One region of the Actinoplanes friuliensis DSM 7358 genome, then DNA from elsewhere that is predicted to be linked to it. Evidence: riboswitches for the same ligand, from Rfam matches in the RefSeq annotation. Region 1 holds a riboswitch; the other holds the start of a gene.
What was found. Region 1 has a riboswitch for ZMP and ZTP ahead of AFR_RS03235 (glycine hydroxymethyltransferase). Riboswitches for the same ligand answer to the same signal wherever they lie in the genome.
Positions count from the first base shown of each region.

Region 2: linked by a shared signal. The riboswitch ahead of AFR_RS25170 (bifunctional 5,10-methylenetetrahydrofolate dehydrogenase/5,10-methenyltetrahydrofolate cyclohydrolase) and the one ahead of AFR_RS03235 (glycine hydroxymethyltransferase) in region 1 are both predicted to bind ZMP and ZTP.

Region 1 is NC_022657.1:701,984-707,683, forward strand. Features, by position in the region: gene AFR_RS03220 (cation:proton antiporter) at 1-1,522, opposite strand, end outside; gene AFR_RS03225 (sugar-binding transcriptional regulator) at 1,528-2,433, opposite strand; gene AFR_RS03230 (SDR family oxidoreductase) at 2,523-3,281, shown strand; ZMP/ZTP riboswitch at 3,315-3,408, shown strand; gene AFR_RS03235 (glycine hydroxymethyltransferase) at 3,428-4,849, shown strand; gene AFR_RS03240 (L-dopachrome tautomerase-related protein) at 4,936-5,700, shown strand, end outside.
Region 2 is NC_022657.1:5,412,572-5,418,271, forward strand. Features, by position in the region: gene AFR_RS46840 (hypothetical protein) at 1-2,666, shown strand, start outside; gene AFR_RS25165 (DUF1616 domain-containing protein) at 2,663-3,619, shown strand; ZMP/ZTP riboswitch at 3,619-3,702, shown strand; gene AFR_RS25170 (bifunctional 5,10-methylenetetrahydrofolate dehydrogenase/5,10-methenyltetrahydrofolate cyclohydrolase) at 3,715-4,584, shown strand; gene AFR_RS43895 (glycoside hydrolase family 26 protein) at 4,574-5,626, opposite strand; gene AFR_RS25180 (polysaccharide deacetylase family protein) at 5,623-5,700, opposite strand, start outside.

The sequences.
Region 1 (5,700 bases):
CGCTGATCAGGCCGCGACCGGTCTCCTCGTCCAGCGTTCCGTCGGACACGGCCGTGCTGATCGCCGTCCGCTGCTTCTCGTAGTCGTCCGTGGTCGGGCCACCGTCACGGGCCGGCGCCGCCGCGGTCATCACCTCGACGCCGCGGGTCCGCATCTCCTCCGCCTCGCGGCGTTCGCCCGAGGTGTCGAGGTGGAGCAGGCCGACCAGCCTGCGGATCGTCGTGCCCTGGATCAGCAGGGTGCCCAGCGTGACGATCAGCGCGATCGCCTGGATCGCACTGCGCCCGGGGAACTCCTCGCCGTTCGCCAGCATCTCCGGCACGGATGCCGCGGCCGCCAGCGTCAGGATGCCGCGCATGCCCGTCCAGCCGACGACCATGGTCTCGCGGGCGTTCGGCGCGTCCAGCGGCATCTCGCGGGGCCGCCGGTTGCGCCGCCCCCGCGTCCGGCGTTCGTTCAGCCGCTCGGCGAATTCCGGAGATCGGGCCAGCTTCGCCTTGGTGTTGCGGTCGCCGAGCTGCCACCAGCCGAAGAGCGCGTAGACACCGGTCAGGCGCAGGACGATCGCCGCGAGCAGCAGCACACCGGCTGCGACCAGCGTCCGGGTCAGGCCCGGATCCTCCTCCGCGGCCAGATCCTCGAGCACGAACTTCAACTGCAGCCCGATGTACGCGAAGACGAACGTCTCCAGCAGGAAGTCCACGACGGGCCAGAACGCGTCCTCCTGCAACCGCGTCCGGTACGCGTTCGGATATTGGTGACGCGGGTCCAGCGACGTGTTGATGCTGATCGAGAAGGCGGCGACGACAACCGCGATGATGCCCGAGGCGTGCACCTGTTCGGCGAGCAGGAACGCCGTGAACGGCACGAGCAGCCCGAGTGAGGTCTCCAGCGTCGGGTTGCGCAGCATCTTGCGCAGCGTGAGCGTCGCGATGGCCAGCAGGCCACCGATCCCCGCGCCGATGCTGGCGTTGCGGAAGAACTCCAGGATCCCGCCGCCCCACGTGGTGTGCTCACCGCTCACCGCCGCGACCGCGATGCTGAACAACGTCAGCGCCGTGGCGTCGTTCACCAGGCTCTCGCCGGTGAGGATGGTGGTGACCCGTTTGGGCAGCCCCAGCTCGTCGCCGTGGGTCACCGTGGTGATCGTGTCCGGCGGTGCGAGCACCGAGCCGAGCACAAAGGCGGCCGCCAGCCCGATCGTCGGCAACAGCCAGGTCGACAGCGCACCGAGGGCGCCCGCGGTCAGCACGACCAGGAGCACACCCAGGTTGAAGATGGCCCGGAAGTTCCTGCCGAACGCCGTGAACGACGCCCCGCGGGTGGCCGAGTAGAGCAGCGGCGGCACGACGATCGCCAGCATCAGCTCGCTCTCGAGCTCCAGCCGCGGCACCCCGGGGATGAAGCTGACCCCGGCGGCCAGCGTGACCACGATGAGGCCGGGCTGGAGTCCACGCCGGTGGGCCAGGGCCGAGATGCCGATGCCGGCCCCGATGATGAGCAAGATCTGTACGCCGTTCACGCCCGTCAGGCTAGTGACATCAACGCCGTCGCCGCTGCCGTGTCGGTGATCAATCGGTGAACGAGTCCCGCCCGGACGGCTGCGGCGAGTGCGGGCGCCTTCGTCTCGCCGCCGGCCACCGCGATGACGTCAGGCACCGCCCGCAGTTGCTCGGTGGTGATGGCGATGCACCGGGCGGGCACGGTGTCGCCGCCGACCACCGAGCCGTTCTTGTCCAGAACGGTCGAGCAGATGTCCGCGACGGCACCGGCCGCGTCGAGATCCCGGATCAGCGGCTCCGGCAGGGCCGACCGCAGCGACGAGCCGCCGGGCTGCCAGCGTCCGATGCCGACCAGCGCACAGGTCAGCCGCGGGAAAGTCGCCAGCGTCTCCGCGACCGACGCGGTGGCCCGCAGCGAGGCGGCGACCTCGGGCGAGTCGAGGATCATGGGCACGTGCAGGGCGTGGACCCGGCCGCCGGTGCGTTCACTCAGGCGGCGCAGCAGCTCCAGCGAGTTCACGTTGAGATCCGCGCTCGGCACGCTTCCGACGATCTGGACCACCTCGGCCCGGGGCAGCGGCGGCAGGACCGCGGTGAGTTCGTGCAGCGTACGGCCCCAGGAGACGCCGAGCACGTCCTCCTCGGTGAGCCGCTCGGCCAGCAGGGCGGCACAGGCGGGCCCGAGCTGGTCCGGCTCCCGCAGGACCAGCGCCTGCCGGATCCCGGTGTACGCGGTCAGGCGCTCCGACAGCTCGAGGTCCACCGCCGGTGGCACCGCGATCTCGATGCGGACGACGCCGTCGCGCAAGGCGCGGTCCAGGATCCGCGCGACCCGGAAGCGCGAGATGCCGAGCTCGTCCCCGATCTGCTTCTTGGTGCGCTGCTCCAGGTAGAAGCGCCGGGCGACCAGCGCGGCGATCAGGTCCTGCACGCCTTGACTCCGTTCCGGACAGCAGCGCACGATGGTTGTCAAACGAGCGATGAGCCGCTCATATGAGCGCACCCTAGCAGGGAGTTGGCATGGAGCAACGGTCGGCGCTGATCACCGGAGCCGCGCGGGGCATCGGACGGGCAATCGCCGCTCGCCTGATCGCGGACGGGCTCGCCGTGTCGGTGGCCGACCTGCCCGGTCCGGAGCTCGACCGGACAGCCGTGGAGCTCGGTGCTCACGGCGTACCGGTGGATGTTGTCGAACAGGGTGAGGTCGACGCGGCCGTCGCGGCGCACGTGGCCCGCTTCGGAGGTCTCGACGTGCTGGTGGCGAACGCGGGCATCGCCGTGACCGCGCCGCTGGTAGAGACCACGGCCGAGGACTGGCAGCGCACGATGGACGTCAACCTCAAGGGTGTCTTCCACTGCTATCGGGCCGCCGCCCGGCAGATGATCGCCCAGGGGCGCGGCGGCCGGCTGATCGGTGCGGCGTCGGTCGCCGCCCATCGCGGTGGCAAGTGGCAGGGCGCCTATTCGGCGTCGAAGTTCGCCGTTCGCGGTCTGAGCCAGTCCGTCGCCCAGGAGCTCGCGGAGCACAACATCACCGTCAACGTCTACAGCCCGGGCGTCGTGCAGACGCCGATGTGGGAGTCGATCGACCAGGTGATGACCACCCGCCGGGGCACCGCGACCGGCTCGGAGCTGGCCGGCATGGTCGCCGGCATCCCGCTGGGCCGCCTCGAGACGCCGGACGACGTCGCCGGTGTCGTCTCGTTCCTGGCGTCATCCGACGCGGGTTACGTGACCGGCCAGTCCATCGTCGTCGACGGCGGAATGTGGTTCTCCTGACTGCCGTCGCCCGGGCGCACGCCGGTATGCTGGTCGGCGGGCCGTGACTGGCGCGTTCGGATGGGCAAACCATCGGGGAGCGGTCCCGTCCGTTCCGGACGACCTGCCGTGCGCCTGGGCCTCTTCACCTGTGATAGGGAGGTCCGATGTCTGCACTGAACGCCGAATCGACCGCATTCCGCTCCGCCCTGGACGCGGTCCGCGCCGTCGAGCCCCGCATCGCCGACGCGATCGCCAAGGAGCTGACCGATCAGCGCGAGTCCCTCAAGCTGATCGCGTCCGAGAACTACGCGTCCCCGGCCGTGCTGCTGGCCATGGGTAACTGGCTCAGCGACAAGTACGCCGAGGGCACGATCGGCCGCCGTTTCTACGCCGGCTGCCAGAACGTCGACACCGTCGAGTCCGTCGCCGTCGAGCACGCGAAGGCCCTGTTCAACGCGCCGTACGCGTACGTGCAGCCGCACTCCGGCATCGACGCGAACCTCGTCGCGTACTGGGCGATCCTCGCCGACCGGGTCGAGGCGCCCGCCCTGGCCAAGGTCCAGAAGCGCAACGTCAACGACATGACCGACGCCGAGTGGGCCGAGCTGCGGGCTGCTTTCGGCAACCAGCGCATGCTCGGCATGTCGCTCGACGCCGGTGGTCACCTCACCCACGGTTTCCGCCCGAACATCTCCGGCAAGATGTTCGACCAGCGCAGCTACGGCGTCGACCCGGCCACGGGCCAGATCGACTACGCGGCGCTGCGGACGTCGGCCCAGGAGTTCAAGCCCCTGGTCATCGTCGGTGGCTACTCCGCGTACCCCCGCAAGGTGAACTTCCGCATCATGCGCGAGATCGCCGACGAGGTCGGTGCGACGTTCATGGTCGACATGGCGCACTTCGCGGGCCTGGTCGCCGGCAAGGTCTTCACCGGTGACTTCGACCCGATCGCGAACGCCCACATCGTCACCACGACGACCCACAAGAGCCTGCGCGGCCCGCGCGGCGGTGCGGTCTTCTGCCAGCCCGAGCTGTCCGACCAGGTCGACCGCGGCTGTCCGATGGTCCTCGGCGGCCCGCTCGCGCACGTGATGGCGGCCAAGGCGGTCGCGTTCGCCGAGGCCCGCCGCCCCGAGTTCGCCGACTACGCCCAGCGCATCGTCGACAACTCTCAGGCGCTCGCGGCCGGCCTGACCAGCCGGGGCGCCACCGTCGTCAGCGGCGGCACCGACAACCACCTGGTGCTGATCGACGTCGACAAGTACGGCCTGACCGGCCGTCAGGCGGAGCAGGCGCTGCTCGACTCGGGCATCGTCACCAACCGCAACTCGATCCCGCAGGACCCGAACGGCGCCTGGTACACCTCGGGCATCCGCATCGGCACGCCGGCCCTGACCACCCGCGGCCTCGGCACGGGCGAGATGGACCAGATCGCCGAGCTCATGCACACGGTCCTGACCAGCACCAAGGCCGGCGCGTCCAAGGCGAAGTTCGACCTTGCCACCGCGGTTTCCGACCGGGTGTCGAAGCAGGCCACCGAGCTGCTCGCCGACTTCCCGCTCTACCCCAGCGTCGACCTGGGCTGACCTGCGCAGATGGCTGCGTCCGGAGTTCGGGCGCGGCCATCTTGCTGCGCTCGTTAGGCCCGTGCCGAGGCGGGTATGCGGCTGCCATGACGGAACAACCGAGTGACCAGCCCATCGGCGATCTCGAAACCGTGCACACCTTCGACAGCGGGCCGATGCCCACCGGGGTGAGCGTTTCGGCGACCGGCCGGATCTTCGTCAACTACCCCAAGTGGGGCGACGACGTGGAGTTCACCGTCGCCGAGCTGCGTGACGGCACCGCCGTCGCCTACCCGGACCAGGCCTGGAACAGCCCGGCCGGTGACGACGACGCCAAGGCCTTCGTCTCCGTGCAGAGCATCGTCGTCGACCCCGCCGACCGGTTGTGGGTGCTCGACACCGGCAGCCCGCTGTTCCAGCCGACCACGCCCGGCGGGCCCAAGCTCGTCTGCGTCGACCTCGCGACCGACACCGTCGTGCAGACCATCGTCTTCGAGCCCGACGTGGCGCTGCCGACCACGTACCTCAACGACGTCCGCTTCGACCTGCGCCGCAACGTCGCTTTCATCACCGACTCCTCGGACCAGGGCGCCAACGGCATCATCGTGGTCGACCTGGCCACCGGTACGGCCTGGCGCCGGCTGCACGATCACCCCTCCACCAAGGCCGAGGAGCCGGCGACGTTCCTGCCGGTCGTGGAGGGTGCGGTGCTGATGAAACGACCCGCCGACGGCCCACCGGAGCCGGTACGCATGGGGTCGGACGGCATCGCCATCGCCGCCGACGGGTCCCGCCTCTACTACTGCCCGCTCGCCTCCCGGCACTGGTACAGCGTCTCCACCGACGCCCTGGTGGACCGGTCGGTCGGTGAT
Region 2 (5,700 bases), 4.7 Mb from region 1:
GCGAGACCGCAGAGACCCCCAAGGTTGGCGAGGCCATCGAGGTTGGCGAGGCCATCGAGGTTGGCGAGGTTGGCGAGGCCGAGGACGTCGACTCCGACGGACAGTCATCAACGTCCGAAGCCGACGAGGCCGGCGAGGCCGAACCGGTGGCCGAGGTGGTTGAGACCGCCGACCCGGAACCCGCTGTCCAAGGCGTCGAGCAGCCGCCGGCGCCCGAGGTCGTCGAGGTGGAAGAAACGGAGGCCGCAGCCGAGACTGTCGAGCAGCCGCCGGCGGTTGTGGAGCAGGAGCCCGACGAGGCTGACGGAGACGCCAAAAAGGCCGACGCCGCGGAAGCTGTAGAGGCAGAGACGGCGAGCACTGCCGGCGCGGACGTGACCGAAGCGCTCGCGGGTGAAACGGCAGCGGCAGATGCGGCCCCGGAAGACGAGTCCGAGGGTGTCACGCCCGAAGACGCGCCGTCCGGCGAAGCCGAGGGCGCCTCCGAGGTCATCGAGGCCGTCGAAACGGACAACGAGCAGGTCAGCACCACAGAGGACCAGGGCGATCCTCACCCTGAAGCTGAGGTTGAGGAAGGCAAAGCTGAAGCTCAGGTCGAGGGTGAGACGACGCCCGATATCGACCCGGAAGAGACCGCTGTCCTGATTCTAGCGGACCGGGACGCTGCCGACCTGGACGACACGACCGTCCTTCCGGCACCCGTCGAAAGGGCGATCGACGACACCGTCGTGATCCCGGCGTTCAGTGTCACGCCGCCGGTCGGGGTGGTCACGACCGTGATCCCCGGCCGCCGGGCCGAGGCTGTCACCTGGGTTCCCCGGCCCGCCCGGGCCCGCCGCGCGCCTCTCGATCTCGGGCATGCCCCCGCGGTGCTGACGATCTCGGCGCTGGGTGTGCTCATGGTTGCTCTCGCGTACGCCGGGGGGCGGGTCAGCACCGGCAATGCGCAGTTCGCGTACTGGGTGGGGCAGGTGGTGGTTTTCACCCCGGTGGTGGTGCGGCTGCTGAGCCGGCGCCTGGCCGGGGTGGCCGAGTCGTTCGTGCTGGTGATGGGACTGGCGCTGAACCAGTACCTGCTGAAGTGGATGTACAGCCCGGATCAGTTCCGGTTCCCGGACGAGCTGCAGCACTGGCTCGCGACGACGATCATCGTTCAGTCGGGTGAGCTGTTCCAGCCCAATCCGGCGCTGCCTCCCGCGGAGCATTTTCCCGGGCTGGCCGAGCTCGGCGCCGCGGTGGCCCAGATGACCGGGCTGACGGTGACAGCCGCCGGGGTGATCGTCGCCGGGGTCGCCCACCTGGTTTTTGTCGGCGTGCTCTTCGCCGTGGTGCTGCGGGCGAGCAACTCCCCCGCCGTCGCCGGGGTGGCCTGCGCGACCTACGCGACCGCGCTGCACTATCTCTTCTTCAACTCGATGTTCCTCTACCAGACCGCCGCGCTGCCGTTCTTCCTGCTGACGATCTGGGCCGTCCGGCGGTGGCGGGCCGAGGGCGGCCGGTCGTTCGCCGTCCTCGCGGTGCTGTCGATGACGCTGACCACGGTGAGCCACCACGTGACGGCGCTGGCCCTGGTGGCGACGCTGACGCTGCTCGCGGCCGCCGAGCTGATCACCGACCGGCCGCGGCGCTGGTCCGCGCTGATCATGCCGGGTGCGGCCGCCGTGGTGGTCGCGTCGTGGATCCTGTTCGTCGCCACGGACGTTCTCGGGTACCTCGAGGACCCGGTGGACCAGGTTGTGCGTACCGTGTCGCAGCTTTTCTCGGGAGAGAGTGACGCGGCCTCGGAGAGCGCGCCGGTCTCCCTGGGGCAGTTGGCCGTTCAGGGTGCCGGGCTGCTGGGTCTGCTCGTGCTCGGCCTGGCGGTGACGCGGGACATGCTGCAGCGGCACGACCGGGACTGGTGGCGCTGGGCCGCGGTGGCCGGCAGCGCGATCTTCTTCGCGGGCAACGGCGTCCGGTTCCTCGGGCAGAACGGGCCGGAGATCGCCGGGCGGCTGTCCACCTTCACCTACGTGCCGATCTCCATCCTGGCGGCGATCGGCCTGGTCCGGGGTGTGCAGCTGATCCCGGCGCGGGACGCGGAGGGGCATCGCTGGCGGGCCGCCGCGCCCGCGATCGACGTGGTCGTGCCCGGCAGCTGGAACCTCTACAGCCGGGTCGCGGCCGGCGCGGCGATGATCACGCTGCTGATGATCGGCGCGCGCGCCGGTGGGTGGCCGCCGATCGCCTCGCTCCTGCCGGGCCCGTACCTGGCCGGCGGTTACGAACGGTCCGTCGACGCGTACGGGCTGGAAGCGGCCGACTGGCAACGCCGCACGCTCGGGCCGGACCACCGGGTCGGCGGTGACGCGACCTCGGTCTCGCTCGCCTCGACCTACGGGCGGCAGGACCCGGTGCGCGAGGTCGGGCCGTTGTTCTACGCCGACTCGTGGGGGCTGGAGCAGGACGCGCTGGTGCAGCGGCTGCACCTGCAGTACCTGGTCGTGGACCGGCGGCTCGGCACGCAGTTGCCGGAGAGCGGCTCCTACTTCGAGATGGATCCGCGGTCCGGGCAGATCACGTCGCCGCTCACCACCGGGCAGCTGGGGAAGTTCGACTCGCTGACGGAGGTGGACCGGCTCTACGACAACGGCATCGTCCGTGTCTACGGAACGGGGGTCCGGTGAACTCCCTGACCAGCCGCATCGTCGCGGCGCTGACCGTGGCCTCCGGCGCCGCCGTCCTGCTCGGACCGGTGCCCGTCGCCGTCACCGGCGGCCTGCTGCTGGCCTTTGTGCTGCCGGGACTGGCCCTGATCGGTGTCCTGTTCCGCCGCCGCGAGCTGACGACGGTGGAACGGTCCGTGCTGACACCCGCGCTGAGCATGGGCGTGCTGATCGTCGCCGGGCTGGTGATCAACCTCGTGCAGGTGCGCATCGACCGGGTCTCGTGGACGGTCTCCACGGTCGCGGTCACGCTGATCGCGCTCCTGATCTCTCGCCGGACAACCGTGCGTCCCGCAACGGTCCCGGTCGCGAAGCCGGCCGACGACTCGCTGGACGCACTGTTCGCCGGCGACGACACGGCCGGTGAGGACAATGCGCCTCGGCCGGTCGGTGAGAAGCAGGTGCGGATCGACGTCGGCGAGCACACGGTCCGGCTGCCGACACGATCGGCCGACGCCGGGGACACCGTGCTGATGTCGGTCGCCCCGGTGGCCGCGGATCCGCAGAGCCCAGCGCCCCAGCAGCGCGGACGCCTGGTCAAGCAACTGCTGCCGCTGGTCGTCGTGGCGCTGATCCTCGGTGGCGCGAGCTGGATCTCCTTCGCCACATCGCGCACGACGCACAACACCACCGTCACCGCACTGTCCGCCGCGCCGTCCGGGCCGGTCACCAGCGGCGGCACCCGTACGGTGCAGGTGTCGGCAAGCGGGCTGATCGCGGGCGACGGCCCGTACACGGTGCGGGTCTCGGGGAGCTCGGGGCGCACGGCGCTGGAGCGGACCGTGGCGGTGACCGGCGACGGCACCTGGACCGAGCGTCTGACCCTGCCCGGCGCGCAGCGGCTGACCGTGAATCTCTACCGCGCGGGTGACACCACCGCCTACCGGACGCTGTTCATCAGCGCCGTAGACTGACCCGGACACGCGACTGGCGGCATCGAGGATGGGGACCACCATCGGGGAGCTTGCCGTGGGGGCCGTCCGCCTGGGTGCCCACGCCGGAGTGGCGCATGTCCGAGACCCATGAAGCACGACTGCTGCCCGGTAAGCCCGTGGCCGACGAGGTCCTGGCCGACGTGGCGCAGCGCGCGGCGAAGCTCCGCGAGGGTGGCGTCCAGCCGTCGCTCGCGACGATCCTGGTCGGTGACGACGACGCCAGCGCCGGGTACATCCGGATCAAGCAGCGGCAGGCCGCCGAGCTCGGTTTTGTCTCCCCGCACGAGCACCTGGGCGCCGACGCGACGCAGGACGACCTGCACCGGGCCATCGACCGCCTGAACGCCGACCCGTCCGTGCACGCGCTGCTGATCCAGTACCCGCCGCCGGCGCACATCGATTACGACGCCGCGCTGATGACCGTCGACCCGGACAAGGACGTCGACGGCATGCACCCGCTCAACCTGGGCCGGCTCTCCGTCGGGCTGCCCGGGCCGCGACCGTGCACACCCGCCGGCATCGAGGCGCTGCTCGCCCACCACAACATCCCGGTCGCCGGTCGTGAGGTGGTCATCCTGGGCCGCGGTGCGACGATCGGCCGCCCGCTGGCGATGATGCTGGCGCAGAAGCGCCCGACCGCCAACGCCGCCGTCACGGTCGTGCACACCGGCGTCCCGGACTGGCAGCGGTACGCCCAGCGCGCCGAGATCCTCATCGCCGCCGCCGGTGTGCCGGGCATCATCCAGCCGGAGCACGTCAAGCCGGGCGCGACCGTGATCGGTGCCGGTGTCCGTTACGAGGGCCGCCGCCTGCTGCCGGACGTGGCCGAGGAGGTCGCGCAGGTCGCCGGGGCGATCACCCCGCGGGTCGGTGGTGTCGGCCCGACGACCGTGGCCATGCTGTTCCGCAACGCGATCGAGGCAGCCGAGAAGGCTAGCCGCTGAAGCGGGGGCGCTTCGCCATCGCCACGTACGCCGCCAGTGACGCGGCGTCGGTGTCGATGCGCCACTTCTCCGCGTACCCGGGGTGGGTGTCGGTGTCGAACCAGACGACACCGCCCACCGCCGGGTGGGCCTCGACCCAGTCGGCGAAGAGCGTGATCCAGTCGGCCTTGGTGCGGCCGCCGCGGTCCATCGAACCGACCTCGCTGATCATGATCGGCTTGCGGGCCGCGAACGCCCGGTAGATCGGGCCGAACAGGGTGTCGGGCGTCTCGCGGTGCAGGTTGTACCCCGAGACGCCGACCCAGTCGACGTACTTGTCGCCCGGGTAGAGCGCCTGGTAGGTGTTCCAGTCCTCGATCGGTGCGGAGTTCCAGTTGGGGCTCCACACCCAGGACACGTTCCTGGCCTTCTCCTCGGCGAAGATGTCGTGCAGGCGCCGCCACGAAGCGATGTACGCCTCCGGGTCCTGGCCGTTGCGGGCGGCTCCCCACGCGTACCAGTCACCGTTCATCTCCCAGCCCCAGCGCAGCAGCACCGGGCGGTCCTGCCGCTTGAGGCGGCGTGCGGCCCGGGCGATCCGGTCGTCGCTGCGCCCCGAGGTGATGTCGTCGTAGGCCGTGCCGCGCCAGGACACCAGCGGGACCGCTTTGGCGGGGATGCCGTCGATCGCGGTGGGCAGCGAGTCGGCCCAGTCGTAGAATACGTGCACGATGCGCTCGTCGCGGCCCAGCTGCTCCCGGCGCAGGGCCTGACTCTGGGTCGCCGTCCGGCCGTCGAGGGACAGGTAGGAGCCGAGCAGGGCGTGTCCGGGTTTGAACGGCACGGACCCGCCGCCCTTGGTGATCACTTTCGGCGCGGCGGCGGCGCTCGGCGCGGCGGACGGGACCCCACGGCCCGGCGAGGAGGTCGCCTCGGCCGCGGACTGGTCCGAGCGCACCTGCTGCGCGGCGACAGCGACGACGGGTACGGCGGCGAGCCCGCCGGCCATCCCGAGCAGGTGGCGGCGGGTCAGCCGCCGCGGCGCGCGGTGGGACGGGCTCACGTCAGGTTCCGGCCGGCGGCGCGGGCGACCCTGCGCACGACCCGCCAGCCGGGCTGGGCCAGCCGCTTGAGCTG